DNA from 4 places in the Pseudoflavonifractor sp. genome. Region 1 is predicted to be linked to each of the others. Evidence: riboswitches for the same ligand, from Rfam matches in the RefSeq annotation. Region 1 holds a riboswitch; each other region holds the start of a gene.
The links. Region 1 has a riboswitch for cyclic di-GMP ahead of ACOX7T_RS04530 (VWA domain-containing protein). Riboswitches for the same ligand answer to the same signal wherever they lie in the genome.
Positions count from the first base shown of each region.

Region 2: it holds a riboswitch for cyclic di-GMP, as region 1 does, so the genes downstream of both, ACOX7T_RS07435 (SpaA isopeptide-forming pilin-related protein) here and ACOX7T_RS04530 (VWA domain-containing protein) in region 1, are expected to answer to the same signal.
Region 3: it holds a riboswitch for cyclic di-GMP, as region 1 does, so the genes downstream of both, ACOX7T_RS07575 (InlB B-repeat-containing protein) here and ACOX7T_RS04530 (VWA domain-containing protein) in region 1, are expected to answer to the same signal.
Region 4: it holds a riboswitch for cyclic di-GMP, as region 1 does, so the genes downstream of both, ACOX7T_RS08345 (VWA domain-containing protein) here and ACOX7T_RS04530 (VWA domain-containing protein) in region 1, are expected to answer to the same signal.

Region 1 is NZ_JBMNPX010000003.1:108,461-112,418, forward strand. It holds gene mnmG (tRNA uridine-5-carboxymethylaminomethyl(34) synthesis enzyme MnmG) at 1-519, shown strand, start outside; gene ACOX7T_RS04520 (hypothetical protein) at 809-1,300, shown strand; gene mnmA (tRNA 2-thiouridine(34) synthase MnmA) at 1,331-2,371, shown strand; cyclic di-GMP riboswitch class I at 2,671-2,753, shown strand; gene ACOX7T_RS04530 (VWA domain-containing protein) at 2,793-3,958, shown strand, end outside.
Region 2 is NZ_JBMNPX010000006.1:30,792-34,749, forward strand. It holds gene ACOX7T_RS07430 (hypothetical protein) at 1-412, shown strand, start outside; gene ACOX7T_RS07435 (SpaA isopeptide-forming pilin-related protein) at 508-2,904, opposite strand; cyclic di-GMP riboswitch class I at 2,943-3,031, opposite strand; gene ACOX7T_RS07440 (S-layer homology domain-containing protein) at 3,343-3,958, shown strand, end outside.
Region 3 is NZ_JBMNPX010000006.1:62,919-66,876, reverse strand. It holds gene ACOX7T_RS07585 (sortase) at 1-509, opposite strand, end outside; gene ACOX7T_RS07580 (BTAD domain-containing putative transcriptional regulator) at 556-1,737, opposite strand; cyclic di-GMP riboswitch class I at 2,043-2,134, shown strand; gene ACOX7T_RS07575 (InlB B-repeat-containing protein) at 2,177-3,958, shown strand, end outside.
Region 4 is NZ_JBMNPX010000007.1:87,579-91,536, reverse strand. It holds gene ACOX7T_RS08375 (hypothetical protein) at 1-21, shown strand, start outside; gene nrdR (transcriptional regulator NrdR) at 89-544, opposite strand; gene ACOX7T_RS08365 (hypothetical protein) at 719-841, shown strand; tRNA gene ACOX7T_RS08360 (tRNA-Gln) at 1,053-1,126, shown strand; gene ACOX7T_RS08355 (DUF4363 family protein) at 1,241-1,621, opposite strand; gene ACOX7T_RS08350 (DUF421 domain-containing protein) at 1,618-2,301, opposite strand; cyclic di-GMP riboswitch class I at 2,552-2,644, shown strand; gene ACOX7T_RS08345 (VWA domain-containing protein) at 2,680-3,958, shown strand, end outside.

The DNA.
Region 1 (3,958 bases):
GGCGTGGGCCATGAGGTGGGGCTGGTGAGCGAGGAGCGGTACCGGGCTATGCTGGACAAGTACGCCGCTGTGGACCGGGAGTGTGCCCGGCTGGAGCGCACCGGCGTGTCCCCCTCCCCCGCTCTGGACGCCCTGCTGGCGGAAAAGGGGGAGCCTCCCGCCCCCAACGGGGCCAGGCTGGCCGACCTGCTCCGCCGCCCCCGGATGACCTATGGGGACCTCACTCCCCTGGACCCTGCCCGGCCCGACCTGCCCGCCGCCGTCACCGAAGCGGTGGAGATTGACCTGAAATACCGAGGCTACATCGAGCGGCAGCAGCGGCAGGTGGAGGAGATGCGCCGGCTGGAGAGCCGCCCCCTGCCCCCGGATTTGGACTACCAGTCCCTCCAGGGCCTGCGGCTGGAGGCCCGGCAGAAGCTCTCGGACATCCGTCCCCTGAACCTGGGCCAGGCCAGCCGTATCTCCGGCGTCAGCCCCGCTGACATCGCCGCGCTGATGATTGCTCTGGAGCGGGGCTGACGCGGGGGCCCCACAAAGTGGGGCGGCGCGTTGCGCCGTACAAGCGTTTTGCCCAAAGGGCAAAACCTTGGCGCAGGGGCGATTCACTCGCCCCGAGTAAATGAATTCAGGGGGTCCCCGGGAAACCTGTTTCCCGGGGGTGTCAGCCCGGCGGATATTGCGGCTTTAATGATTGCCCTGGAACGTGGCTGAGGAAAAACACTGCTGTCCTCCTTAAAAAATCGTCACGATTTCTTCACAGATTATCCACATTTTCAGGGTAAACTGTGGAAAAAGGAGGCGAACTGCCGTGATGAATGAGGATAGCATGGAAAAGGAGGTCCGCCGGGGTGTGCGGTTCAACAAAATCGCCCTGGCGGTGTTGGCTGTGCTGGCGGTCGTGGGCGTGTGGGCCCTGCTGAGCTGGTTCAGCCGTCCCCTGGACGACAGTATCACCCCCGACGGCCTGGCTGAAAACCTGACCGACGGCGCGCTGGGCAAGACCGGCGGCGTATATTATGTGCTAGATGATGGCAGCGCTCTGGTGGACGCCCTGGAGCTGTCCGGCTGGACCGTCACCCAGACCGAGGCGGAAGGTGAGCCTCTGGTGGTGTTCCGCCTGTGGGAGGACTGCGAGCTGGCCCTGTACGAGGGCGGCCTGGCCTACGCCTGGAACGGCTACGCCTCGTCGGACACCACGGGGGCCGTGTGGTATACCATCCCCGAGGACACCGCTCAGACGGTGGCCTCCCTGCTCAGGACCGACGGACAGATAGAGACAAGCCCCAGTATCCGGTTCTGATTTTATTTTTATAAATAAAGGAGCAAGCACGTGACAACAAAGCCAAAGGTAGTGCTGGGCCTGTCGGGCGGCGTGGATTCCGCCGTGGCGGCACAGCTGCTGAGCCGGGACTACGAGGTCCACGGCCTGTATCTGGACATTGGCCTGGGGGGCACGGGGCAGGCGGATGCCGCCGCCGTGGCAGACCGGCTGGGTATTCCCTTCCACACCGCGGACATCCGGGACGCGCTGGAGAAGCAGGTGTGCGGCCCCTTTGCCGCCGACTATCTGGCGGGACGCACCCCCCTGCCCTGCGCCCGGTGCAATCCCACGGTGAAATTTCCCGCCCTGCTGGCCCTGGCGGAGGAGATTGGCGCGGAGAAGGTGGCCACCGGCCACTATGCCCGCACCGCCCTTGCCCCCGATGGCAGGGTGCTGCTGCGCAAGGGCCTGACCGCCAACGACCAGTCCTATATGCTGGCCCGTCTGCCCCAAAACATATTACAAAAGGTAATTTTCCCCCTTGGCGATTACGAAAAGCCAACTGTTCGGGCCATGGCGGGCCAGGCAGAGCTGCCGGTGGCGGATAAGCCGGACTCCATGGAGATCTGCTTCATCCCCGACGGGGACTACGCCGCCTGGCTGGAGCACCGGGGCACGGTGCCCCCTGCCGGTGACTTTGTGGACAGGGACGGCAAGGTACTGGGCCGCCACGGAGGCATCCACCGGTATACCCTGGGCCAGGGCCGTGGGCTGGGGGTGTCCGGCCCCCACAAGTACTATGTGACGGAGATTGACCCGGCCCATGACCGGGTGGTGCTGTCTGACGGCAGCGACCTGATGGCCGGGCGGGTGTACTGCGCCGACATGAACTGGCTCGCTGTGGACGGTCTGCCGGAGCCTCTGGAGGTGACGGTACGGCTGCGCCACTCCAAAACGGAGCTGCCCGCCCTGGCCGTGGCCGACGGTGCTGGCGTGGTGCTGGAGATGCAGTCCCCTGCCCGTGCCCCTACGCCGGGACAGCTGGCCGTGCTCTATCAGGGGGATATTGTGGCGGCCAGCGGCTGGATCACCGGCGCGGAGCGGGTGTAAAAGCCTGACAACATCTGAATTTGACACGATTTTCGCCCGCCGGGGGTTCCCGGCGGGCGAAATATTTTTTTGAAGAAAAAATGAGATGTGACCAAAATGTAACCAACGTGTGATATGGTAGAAAATGAAAACAGGGATGCCTGTTTTTTCTTCGACGCAGTTGGACAAAACATTTTATAAACAGAGAGCCGGCTAAATGGGCTGGGAGAAAGACGTAAAAAAGGGCTGGACTGAAATGAAACGGCACCTTGGAAGGGAGAGATGCAGGTACCCGGCGGGGGTACAGTAAAGCGAGGAATACATGAAAACGGCAAACCGCCGGAAACGGCGGGACGCAAAGCCAGGGGCCTAAAGTGAGAACCAGGGCAGCCCAGCCGCCATTTATTCCGATTTCCATAAAGATTTGAAAGGAGAACGGAACATGGCAAAGACAAAGTTGAAGAGAATATTTGCAATGCTGCTGGCTGCGAGCATGACCATCAGCATGGTTACCGCGGGGGTTGCCGCTGCGGGAGATGAGCCCGAGACCGGCGCTGTGGAGCTGGAATCCGTGGCGCTGCCTGAGAGCCCGACAGTAGACTATGGCACAGAGCTGGAGGATGTTCTGGCGAAGCTGCCCACTACGCTGACCGGGACGGTGGTTGAGGAGTCTACCGAGACTGAGGAGCCCACCGAGACCGAGGCGCCCGTTGAGACCGAGGCGCCCGTCGAGACTGAGGCACCCGCCGAGACCGAGGCGCCTGTCGAGACCGAGGCGCCCGTCGAGACTGAGGCACCCGCCGAGACCGAGGCGCCTGTCGAGACCGAGGCTCCCGTTGAGGTTGAGACGCTCAGCAACACAGTGGAGCTCACCTCCGAGCCTGTGACTGAGGATGTCCCTGTCACCTGGTCCTGTACCGCTGAGGGAGGCTATAATGGCTGGATTGCCGGTGCGTATACCTTTACCGCGGCCCTGGGTGAGGGCTACACCTATGCCGGCAATCTCTCTGTGACAGTGACGGTTGCCGACCAGGCCCAGGCGGTGGCTCAGATTGGGGATACCACCTATGCCACCCTGGACGCGGCCGTGGCGGCGGCGGAAGAGGGCGCCACCATTGAACTGCTGGCCAACTGCAAGCTGGACACCGGCTTCAACAAGACCCTGACCTTTACCGGAGGTTACAAGATCCGCATTGACAAGCAGCTCACCAGCAATGGCGAGGGCTGGATGTGCTTTGGACTGGGCGATCCCACCCGGGTTCTGACCTTTGACGGCGTGGAAGTGGAGTGGATTTCCGACGGCACTTCCCCCTGGCTGATGCTGTCCCTGAGCGGTACGCTCAATGTCACCAATGGAGCCAGTCTGACCTTCGTGTTTGACAGCCGGACTACCAACACCAGAAATGCCATTTACATGAATGCGGGCGCTGTGCTCAATGTAACCAATGGATCCACCTTCCAGATTCTTGGTGTAGGTACGCAGGGAACCGCCGGCCAGGGCATCCAGCTGGATAAGACTGCTCAGTCCAGCATCAATGTGACCGGCAACAGCACCTTCCTGATTGACGGCACCAACCGGGGCTACGTGAACAGCCCCAGCATCCGTGT
Region 2 (3,958 bases), on a different contig from region 1:
GGCAGACAATCTGGGTGAGTATGTGGTGGTGGAATTTCTCATCGGCACCAACGCCATCACCCGGAAGCAGGGTGTGCTCTACGCCGTGGGCCGCAGTGTACTCACCCTGTATGAGGAGACCAGCCAGACCTTTGTGGTCTGTGACATGTTCTCGGTGAAATTTGTCACCTTCTACCTTCCCGGCCAGCGGCCCTACCGTGTGCCGGCCACCAGCTTCGCGCCCGGCAGCATGTACACCCCCAGCCCGACTCCCATGCCCGGTACACAGGTCCCCGGAATGCCTGCCATGCCTGGTATGGGCTGGACCGCCCAGGCCGACCCCACCATCATGACCAACAGTGGGACTGCCATGGGCAGCGCCGCCTGTCCCGGCGGTTTCTGCGGCGGGTATGGCGTACCCATGTCAGGCTGAGGCGATTTCTCTCGCCCTTTAGCACAAAAATGCCGCACACCTCTCGGTGCGCGGCATTTTTTCTGCTGTGTTTTCTGTAGATATACGGTCTCTGCTTATCCGCGGGCCTTCTTCAGCCACAGGACAGCAGCAGCGCCGGCGGTGGTCACAGACAGGGCCAGCAGCAGCATGCCGATGGTGCTCATGGTGCTGTCCGCCATGGTGCCGGTCTGGGGCAGGTTGCCGGTGGGCGTCTCGCCGTCGTCAATGTCCACCTCGCCGCCCTCGTCAGGCAGGTCAGTGGTGGGAGTGTCGCCGTCATCAATGTCGGTCTCGCCGGGGTCCTCAGGCAGGTCGGTAGTGGGGGTGTCGCCGTCGTCGATGTCGGTCTCCTCAGCCACATAGTACACGTTGATGACTTTGTTGCTGTTGAGAATGCCGCTCAGAGCATCGCCGCTGGTGCTGTCGTAGGTGTAGCCGTCGATGGCGATGGCGTCGTACTCGCTCACATCGTACCGGCTGCCCTCAATCCGGCTGGGGCTGACATAGCTGGAGGCAATCTTCTCACCGGTGTCCTTGTCATAGTAGTTGACGGTGACGGTGTAGTAGTCATAGCTGGGGCCGGGGATGTACTGTCTCGTATTGGTGACGTTCACTGTCTCGGCAGTCTCGTCCACCACAATTTCCAGATCCGCGCTCAGGCCGTCATAGCCGGAGGGGGCGGAAACCTCGGTGAGGTAGTAGGTGCCAAAGAGCAGGTTCACATTGAAGGAGCCGCCCTCAAACACCTTGGCGGCGGTCTCGTCCGCCTGCCAGGACACAACGCCCTCGGTTTCAGTGTAGTACAGCTTATTCTCTCCGTCCAGCTTGTACAGCTTGAACTGAGCGCCGTCCAGCGCGTTTCCGCTCTCGTCCACCTTGTTGACGGTCACGTCGCTGTCGATCTGCTCCAGCTCCAGAGCCATGTAGAAAGACATCTCATAGTTCATATAGCCGTTGCCGATACCAGGTCCGTCCCAGGCCATCTTACAGAGGAAGCTGTTTTCATCCTCCGAAAGAGCGCCGCTCAGATAGCTGTTTGCCTGATTATAGAGTGCCGTGTCTGTTGTGTAATCACCGATGCCGCGGTTTCGAGTGAAACTTGTATTTTTGTTAGGATCGAGCTGCTCTACCTCCTCGCCAAAAGCGAAAGACCAGTAGTCCTGATAAAAGACATTGTAACTCCGGGCCGCAAGCTCGGGTTCAGGCCACTTGAGCTGGATGTCATAGGTACCGTCTCCATTGTCCTTCTGATAGACATAGGGGACCAACTCAGGATGTGCCGTCTTGAGAGAAGCAAGTTTTTCCTCAGTTACAGTAAAAATTCCATTTACGCCGGCAGTCGCCATCTGGTCAGGGGTAATCCCCTGGTCATCTACATATCTGGTCAATGCGTCATCGCCGGTATATCCCTTCTGCTCCAGATAATCGTAGATGTTAAAGAGCATATCTACTGTTACCTTGGCACTGCCCGATACACCAAACAGTCCACTATACATTGCTCTTGGAGAGAGACAGATTGCCGAAACAAACTGCTCAGGAATTAACTGTCCATCATAGCCAAGCACGTTGCTCTGAGTATAATCATGAGCATTTGCAGTGGCAAGAACAAAACTATCTTCCTTATACTGGTAGGTATGGCCCGACTCGTTCACAATTTTGATCTCAAAAATATTTGAATCACCGGGCAGAACGGGATAGCTGGAATACCCATAATCCGCCGCATAGGAGTTTAGGGTATCTAACATCATGTCGCTCAGGTCAAATACCACATTGCCAACTGCGCTGTCCTTAATCGTAATGACCAGTTCAAAGACTCCGTCCGCTTCATTAAATGATCCCTGATACTCAACCCCGGCGGAAGTGTCCTGGTAGTTAACTGTGCAGGTCTCCTCGGGGATTTCGGGGACCGCAGGCTCCTCGCCGCCCTCCTCCAGCGCGGCCAGCGCCTCTTCGGCGGCGGTCAGGACGGCATAGTTGGACACGTCGGCCTTCAGGCTTTCATCCAGCTCATCATAGGCAGTGCGGGCGACGGCAATGGTCTCAGCGTCCTCAAGCGTCACAGCCTCGGGCTCGGGCAGAGCGGCGATCAGGGCCTCCACGGTCTCCACCGCGCAGGGCTGACCTGCTACCTCCTCAACATAGCCGCAAGTAGCAGTATCATGGACATGGCCGCAGGGCTTACCCTCCTCGGCAGGCTGGTATGCGCAGTCCTCCGCATGGTCAACGACACCATCACCGTCGGTATCAGTGCACTCCATGTCGCAGGGGACTCCTTCTTTTGCTTCCACATAGCCGCAGGCGCCGTCATGGACATGGCCGCATTCGTGGCCCTCCACCGCCGCTACATAGCCGCAGGCGTCGCTGTGTACATGGTTTCCCTCCACCGCCATGGCAGCGGTGCCCATGGTGCCGAAGCAGAGGCTCAGAGCCATCAGAATTGCAACGGCGCGTTTCGTCTTCTTTGCCAGCATCTTTCATTCTCCTTTCAATGATGGGGCAAGATGAAATCTGCGGCAACCGGACGGGCATGGCGGCCTGTGCCGCTTTAGCCTCCTGGCTTTGCGTCCCGGCCTTTCGGCCGGTTTGCCCTTTCGTCACCGGCTTGAGCTCCCCTCCGTCACCAATTCCCTTTTTGTCCCTTGCAGGGACAAAAAAACACGGTACCGTGTTTTGCTCTTCCGATTGTGAGACTACTATACCATACGTCGGTTACATTTCGGTTACATATTGAAATTTCATTTCTTTTTTTCACACCAATATTTTTCGTTCTGACAGCGTGCCCTCCATCCTCTGTACTTGACATACATATATCATATATGTATAATTTTTACATATTCTTCGCTGCCAAGCGACATATCTCCCAAAAGCCCCTGCATATCAGAGATTAAGATACAAAGGAGCGATGGTGCATGAAACGAACCTTCTGCGCGTCCCTGCTGGCTCTGGCAGTCCTTCTCACCCTGATTCCTGCCGCCTCCGCCGCCAGCCTTGGCAACTTTGAGAAAGTAAATTCCTATACCTCCGGGCAGTTTACCGACGTGGCGGCAGGCGTATGGTATGAGGAGAGCGTCCGCACCACCTACGAGCTGGACCTGTTCAAGGGCAGCTCCGCCACCACTTTCAGTCCCGCGGGAAACATCAGCATTGCGGAGACCCTGGCTCTGGCCTGCCGCCTCCACAGCATCTACCATAACGGCACGGCCCTGTCTGGCCAGAGTTCCCCCTGGTACCAGGTCTATGTGGACTACGCCCTCTCCAACGGCATCATTCAGGCCGGACAGTACAGCCGGTACGACGCCATTGCCACCCGTGCTCAGTTCGCCTCCATCCTGGCCGCCTCCCTGGACAGCTCGGCTCTGAGCGCCATCAATTCCATCGCCTCCGGCGCCATCCCCGATGTTCCCGCTTCCGCCAGCTACGCCGACAGCGTCTACCTCCTTTATAATGCCGGTATCCTCACCGGCCGGGACGCCCAGGGCAGCTTCTCCCCCCAGGCCACCATCCAGCGCTGTGAGGCCGCCGCCA
Region 3 (3,958 bases), on a different contig from region 1:
TCTGTCAGGGTGTCCAGGAAGGAGAAGGGCTGGTCCAGGGTGATTTTGCCGCCCCGGATCCAGTTGCGGTGTCCGGCGATGGAGGTGTTGGACCGGCCCTCGCCGGGCAGCTGGGCGTAATCGTACAGACCCTCGCCCTGGAGGAGAGTCTGCTCGTCCACGCCGTTCAAAATGTACTCATCCACCTCCAGCTTGGGGATGATGAGCCGCAGGTCGCCGCTCTGGTAGCTTTTGCGGGTGTCGGTGACAAAGACCTTGTCGGTGGGCAGGCCGTCCTCCGGCTCCTCCAGCACCTCCTTATAGGTGAGGGGTGTGGGCGTGGGGGACGGGGTTTCGGTTTCGGTAGGAGTGGGCTCCGGCGTAGGCGTGGCAGAGACTGTAGGCGAAGGTGAGGGCACAACGATCTCGTACTGGGGCCGTCTGCCCTGGATGAGCAGCGCCACCGCCGCAATCAGCAGCACAAGGGCGGCTGTGGCGGCAATGACGGCGCCTTTGGTGTGTCTTTTCATAGATGATGTACCTTGCAGAAATAGAGATTTTTATGTGGGGCGGGAATCAGTCCAGCGCCCGGATTTTATAGGAGAGCTTGAGGAAATTCCGCCGGTGCTGCCGGTAGAAGGCGGAGACCACGCGCTCCATGACCATGGTGCTGTTTTCGAAGTTGGCGGCGGGCAGCATCACCACGAACTGAGCGCCAGAGTATTTGGAGACCACGTCGCCGCGGCGCAGACTGGCGGTGAGCACCTCCTGGAGCTGGTCCATGGTGGTGGCCAGCACGCTCAGGGGCGGCACGCCGCCGTCGGGCAGGGAGACGGTGATGAGGGCGATGTGAACCGAGGTGCCGCTGTGGGCGGCCCGGCGGGCCTCCAGCCGGTAGGCCTCGCGGAAGAAGCCGTACTCGCACACAAAGGCCCCGGGACGGGCGGCAGCCTCACGCAGGTCGTCCTGAATGGTCTCCAGGTCGGTCTCCAGGGACTTCTCCACGCTCATGATCTCGTTGTACAGCTCACGCAGCTCCTGGGAGGGGCGCACGCCCAGGTTGCGGTAGAGCAGGTCGGTGGCCGACTCATAGTGGGCCAGGGCGGCCGAGTCGTTGCCCTGGCGGAGCAGGGAGCGAACGATGAGGATATGCAGCGTCTCATCCAGGGAGTCCAGCTGACTGGCGCGGGTACACACCAGGTTCATCTCCTCAAAGAGCTCCTTCTTTTCCAGCAGGGCGGCATAGTCCTTGATCATCTGGAGGTAGAGGTTGTGGTATTCCACCGTGTAGGGGATGGTCCACAGGGAGCCGTCCAGCTTGGGCAGGAAGTCGCCCAGATAGAGCTGCTCAGCCTGGCGGTAGAGGGCCAGGCGGCTCTCATCGGACAGGCGGCCGTCGGTGGCCTTGTGGCACAGGGCCTCGAACTCGTCGACATCCAGTGTGCAGGGGATGTCGGGGTTCCAGGAATAGGAGCCGCGGCGGGAGAGGATGGGCTCCACCTCCGAGCCGAACAGGGGCTCCAGCATGGCCCGCACCCGGTAGAGCAGGGTTTTGAGGGCGTTAACCGGGTTGGCGCTGTTCTCTCCGGGCCAGAACTGTTCAATGAACTCGCTCTGGGGGACGTTCCGGTCCCTGTGGATTAACAGATAAGAGAGTACGTTCCAGAGCTTTTGGGAACGGTTGGCCTCATCAGTCAGTATATGTCCGTCCACAGTAATGGAAAACCGGCCCAGCATGGTAATTTTAACGTTTTTCATACCGGCGGAATCACTCATGACAGGCACCTGCTTTCATCGGTATTCTCCGCGAAAAAGAAAAACAGCCAAACTCATGGTTATTCCTATTATAGCACAGGATTGAAAAGGCTGGAAGAGTCTTTTTTCCATTTTATCAGGGATTTTTCGTAAAAAAAGAGCCGCTTGTCCAAAAGAAAGGGAAATGGGAAAAAAATATTTTTTCAAAATATAACCTAAAATGTAACCGTACCGTGATAGAGTGTAGACAACGCCGGACGGAACGTTCTTCTTTTAACAGCTGAGAGGGAGGAAAACGGCTGCATCCGGACAGAAAAAGGCAAACCGGCCGAAAGACCGGGACGCAAAGCCAGGAGGCTAAAGCGGAGGGAACCGCCGCCATGCCCGTCCGGTTGCCGCATACTTATAGCTGCCCGCGTGAACGCGAGGAAGGAGAATGAGCATGTTGGCAAGAATGAGCAAGAAGGCACTGGCCCTTCTCATGGTGTTCTGCATGGTGGTGAGCGCCCTGTCTATCAGCGCGCTGGCTATCGAGCTGCCCAATGGTGAGTACGATGGGAATTTTGCTTTTGAATACCACATCACAGGGGCTGCATTAGATGAAATGATTGAGGGCACTGGCTATACCCGCGATGATCTTTCTGAAATTAAGCTCTTTTTTAATGGAGGAGCTGAGAAAGAAATAGAGAAATTACCCGGTCAGGACACCTATATGTGCAGTATTTTGGCATGGGAGCTGGAAGAAAAAGCTGCGCGAAATATTACGATGCTGTCTCTAACACTAAATAATGGAGAGACGAGCCAGGTGCTTACCTTTGGGAACGAGGATCTCAAGGCTGTTTATTACAACGAGATACTGAAAACAGCTTTCTATGAGTTGGGACTGAGCAGTTCTGCCGCTGAGACCTATGACGACGCCTGGTTCTTTATCCGTACCGACGGTGTGATCCCTGTTGAGACTGGCAGCACTGATTATGACTCCGGCAATTATACGCCCGCTCACGACAGCACTGTTGCACTGAAAGGTAAAGTGGACGGCACCGCCGCCTGGACGGAGTACAGCGGCGTGATTGCTGATGACGGCACGATTAATGGCGAGAAGCTCAGTGAGGCCTTTGCTTCGGTGGCAGCTCACATCAAGAAAGCGCCCTCCGCTGACGCCATTGCCGCAGCACTGGATAGTTTTGACCCGAATACCCAGGGCATTGTCTGGTATGTAGTTAAGGAAAAGGCGGATGATGTATCCAGCGGCTGCCCCGGCTGGCATGTGGACGGCGTTGTCTATACCAAGGGCACTGATGAGCAGTTCCGTACTCTGACCTATTACATGAACGACGGGACAGAAACTGCGCCTGAGTCCCACCTGTTTGCTTACGGCACAGTGGCTACCGTCAAGGCCGGTCCCACCCGTGAGGGTTATGATTTTACCGGCTGGAATACCCAGGCTGACGGCAAGGGAACCCCTTATGCGGCCAATGCTACCATCAACATGACCGAAGACGTGAACCTGTACGCCCAGTGGGAGCCGGAGGACACCGACCCTGAGCCCAGCACCTACACCGTGACCTATAAGTACGAGGGCGACGTGCCCGACAGCTACACCGCCCCTGTGGACGGCAACGAGTATGCCAAGGATGCCGAGGTAACGGTCTCCACCGAGCCCAGCCATGAGCCTTTGGATTACAGCTTCTCCGGCTGGACTGTAACAGAGCCTTCTGGTATTAGCATCACCGATGGCAAGTTCACCATGCCCGAGGGTAACGTGACCCTGACCGGCACCTGGACCTACACCGGTACCGAGCCTGAGCCCGGCACCTACACCGTGACCTATAAGTACGAGGGCAGCGTGCCCAGCGGCTATACCGCTCCTGTGGACAACAACAAGTATGCCAAGGGCGACACGGTAACCGTCTCCGCTGAGCCCACCATCCCCGCCAACTACACTTTCTCCGGCTGGACTGTAACAGAGCCCTCTGGTATTACCATCACCGATGACGGCAAGTTCGCCATGCCCGAGGGCGGCGTGACCCTGACGGGCACTTGGACCTATACCGACCCCGGCAGCAACCCCGGCCCCAGCTATGACTACTATCGCGTCACCGTGAACTATCTGGACCGGGCCGACGGCAGCAAGATTGCCGAGAGCTATGTCAGCCCCAGCCACATTCAGGGCAGCCGCTATGACGTGAGTGAGTACGACGCCATTGCCATTGAGGGCTACACC
Region 4 (3,958 bases), on a different contig from region 1:
TCAGCGGACGACACGGAATAAAAAGAAGACACCAGAGACTGCGGATACGGGCAGTCTCTGGTGTCTTTTCATTTTGAAGCGGGAAGGTTCAGCGCTCTTTGAGCAGCTTGTTCAGCTCTTCCATAAAGGTGCTGATGTCCTTGAACTGACGGTATACGGATGCGAAGCGGACATAGGATACCTCGTCCACGTCCTTGAGCTTTTCCATCACCAGCTCACCGATGCGGGCAGAGGGGATTTCGCGGTCCATCTCATTCTGGAGGGTGAGCTCGATTTCGTCAGCGATGCGGCTGAGGGTATCAAAGGGGACGGTCCGTTTCTCACAGGCGCGGATCATACTGTTGAGCAGCTTACTCTTGTCAAAGGTCTGGCGGCTGCCGTCCTTCTTTATTACCACCATGGGCAGGCTCTCCATGGTCTCATAGGTAGTGAAGCGCTTGTGGCACACCAGGCATTCCCGGCGGCGGCGGATGCTGGCGCCCTCGTCTGAGGGGCGGGAGTCCACAACCTTGCTCTCGGGGTTGGAACAGAAGGGGCATCTCATGGCCGACTCCTCCTATCTGAAATATGTCGTGGGGCTCGTCTCAATAAGTATAACACGGGCTGGACAAATGTGGTATTACTTCTTTGGAAAAAATTTTGTCCAGAGTGAAGTTTTTGAGTATAGGGCCCGGTGTACAGGGGGAATAATAGGTCCAGTGAAAGCGAGGTGAGCTTTATGCAGAACGAAAAGCAGAACAAAACCAACATGGGTCCTCAGGATAAGACCAATGGTCAGAATCCTCAGAACAAGAAGAAGGACCAGGCTCAGAACAAGAGCAACCGTCCCGAGCAGTACTAAGCCGCAGCCGGAGCCGTCCGGAGGCGAGGCACAGGCCTCACTTCCGGACGGCTTTTTGCCGGAGAAAAGCGGGGAAAAAGGCATAAAAACAGCCCAAAAGAGCCTGATAGATTCCAGTGCAAAAAAAATAAAAAAATTTCAAAATTCTTCTTGACAAATCTCGAGGTTCTGGTATAATAAATCCTGCGCTTGCGAGTGAGCGAAACGAAATAGCGGGATTGTGTAAGGGTAGCACGACAGACTCTGACTCTGTTTGTGAGGGTTCGAATCCTTCTCCCGCTGCCAAAAGAAGTCTGGAATCAAACGATTCCAGATTTCTTTTTTTTCAAAAACAATCAGAGGCCGGTATCCTTTCTCTGTGGAAGGATACCGGCCTCTGATTATATGATACATATCATGCTAGAGAATGTTTTTCAGCGAGAGCTGCTCTGCCTCATAGAGAAGTCTGATTTGGGTGATAAGGCGGGCATTTGCAGCGGAGTACTCACCGCTCTCCTCGCAGGTGATAAATTCCCCTACCTCCTGAAATCCGCTGTTGATATCATCGGTATCCGCATGCCGGAGGAGCACATGAAGGTACAGCGTGTGGGATTCCCAGTCCCGGAAGGCTTCTTCCGTGAGCCGGGCAGCCTCATCCCAGTTGCCGGCCTCGGCCCAGGCCTCCGCCTGGGTGAGCTGGTCGGCGAGGGAAGCGGTGAGACGGTCCAGATAACCGGCATTGTACAGCGTGGCGGCGAAAAGGGCGGCCAGAATACCACATGCAATCCAAAGCCGTTTCATTTGGCAGTCACATCCTTTGCCGCCAGATAGATTTGATTCTGCCCGTCCACAGTGAGCAGAAATACATCTCCGGCGGAGGTTATCTTGTGGGCAGCCAGCTGCCGATCCAACCAGGTGCGGTTAAGCCCTCTGGCACGGAGATTGTGGTCCAGAATCCGTCCGTCATTGATGATGACCAGCGGCAGCCCTGGCTCCGCTGTCTGTATGCCCATTTGACTGGCTGTTACAGGCAGCTCACCGGCCCGGGGCAGAACGGAAATTTGCCCGTTTGTCTCCAGAATGGCGTATTTAACCGTATTGATGTCGGAGACACCCTTCATTCGCAGTTCTTCCATCAATTCATCCACAGTGAAGCGGTTCTTTTTCATTTCCTTTTGCAGAATTTTTCCGTCCTCCACAATGATGCTGGGCCTTCCACAGATGATGGCCCGAAAACGCACACTGCGCATGGTGAGCACTGAGATGATCATAGTAATACACAGCAGCGTCAGAATAGGGATAATACCGGAGAGAAGAGGGATACCGAAGTCCTGCATGGGTACAGCGGCCAGGTCTGCGATGATAAGGGCCAGCACCAGCTCTGATGGCTCCAGTTCACCCACCTGCCGTTTGCCCATCAGCCGCACTCCGGCGATAATCAGCAGATAGAGAATGATGGTGCGCAGAAAGGCAATGACCATGAGAAAACCTCCCAAAGACAGCTCGATTAAAGTCAGTATCACCGCCCGGCGGCATAATATGCAGGGAAAAGAAACGGTAACGAAAAATAAGAAAATAAAAGAAAAAATTTCCAAAACTTTTTTTAAAATGTGACCAAAATGTAACTCTTGTATGGTATAGTGGGTTCACAGACGGAAGAGAAAAGTAAGGTACCGTGTTTTTTGTTCCTGAAAGGGACGAAAAGGTACTGAAAATGAAGGAATTCTTCCGGTAACGAAAGGGCAAACCGGCCGAAAGACCGGGACGCAAAGTCAGGAGGCTAAAGCGGCGCGCCCTGTCCGCCATGCCCGTCCGACTGCCGCATTTTCAACCTCAAGGATTGAAAGGGGAATTGAAACATGTTGGCAAAGAAGTGTAAGAAATTGGTGGCGATGCTGCTGACGCTGAGCCTGGTGCTGGGATTGCTGGGCACTGCCGCTCTGGCAAACGGCACAGAGTCCTCCGGCGGAAACCCGGGTCCGGTGACGGAGCAAGGGGTCACGGTGGACAAGACCGCCACACCGCTGGATGAAAACGACAAGACGACCGTCTCCCTGTCTGTGGGCGCGACAGAGGAGAAGGAAAATGTGGCAGTCATGTTCCTGCTGGATAAATCCACCAGCCAGGGCATGCGGGACGAGGCTGCCGCCATGCTGGACGAACTGAAGACCAAAACCAATACCAACATTCTCTATAATGTGGTGATCTTCTCCGGCACGGCGACGGCAACCGGATGGAAGGACATTCAGAATGACGCAGACTTGGAGGACACCAAGGCCAACTTTGTCAACGCTGCAACCACCAGCGGCACCAATATGACCGCCGGTATCCAGAAAGCCCAGTCTGAGCTGACTACCCTTCCTGCGGAGTATGACACCACGTATCTGGTCACCCTCAGCGACGGTATCACCTATGTCTGGGACGAGGACGGTCAGACCTACTGTGTGGCGGTTGCCGGACTCAATGCCAAGGGGGACGCAGTAGAGGGCAGCATCCAGACCGGACCGGACACCTGGACGATGCTTCACCCTGTGGACCTGTATCCTCATACAGATAACAGCGCCCGCACGACGGTGGAAAGCCTCTACGGGAGCTTTAGCGCTTTTCTGACGGATGTGGCGTCCAGAATGGAGGCCACCAGACAGGACGGATATGTAAAGGCATATGGTGCGGACGGATCCTACGATAAGACCTCCTATGTCACTACCTACATCTATCAGGGTTGGGAGGAACAACAGGCTGTGGCTGAGGATACCTACGCCTGTGGTCCGGAGTTTGCCCTGTACTATGCCGCCACTGGTTATACCACGCTGGCCGCTCAGTTTGACAAGAGCTTTGCCTATGCCGTGCCCGAACTGGACGGCAACGGCGCGGACAATACCTCCAACTGGGAGAACTACCCCTGGGGCCAAGAGCTGATGAACTACTGCCAGTCCCAGAGCACCAATTCCGGTGAGGGCAGCATCTCTAATGCCAATGCGAAAGAGATTTTTTCCGGGATTAAGGACGCGATTCTGTATACCATCCAGAGCGGCTCTGTGACCGATATCATTGGGGACGATTTTGACCTGAGCGGTCTGGACACTGTTAAGCTGACCGTGGGCGGCACTGAGCTGACCGGAACGGCAGATGCGGAGA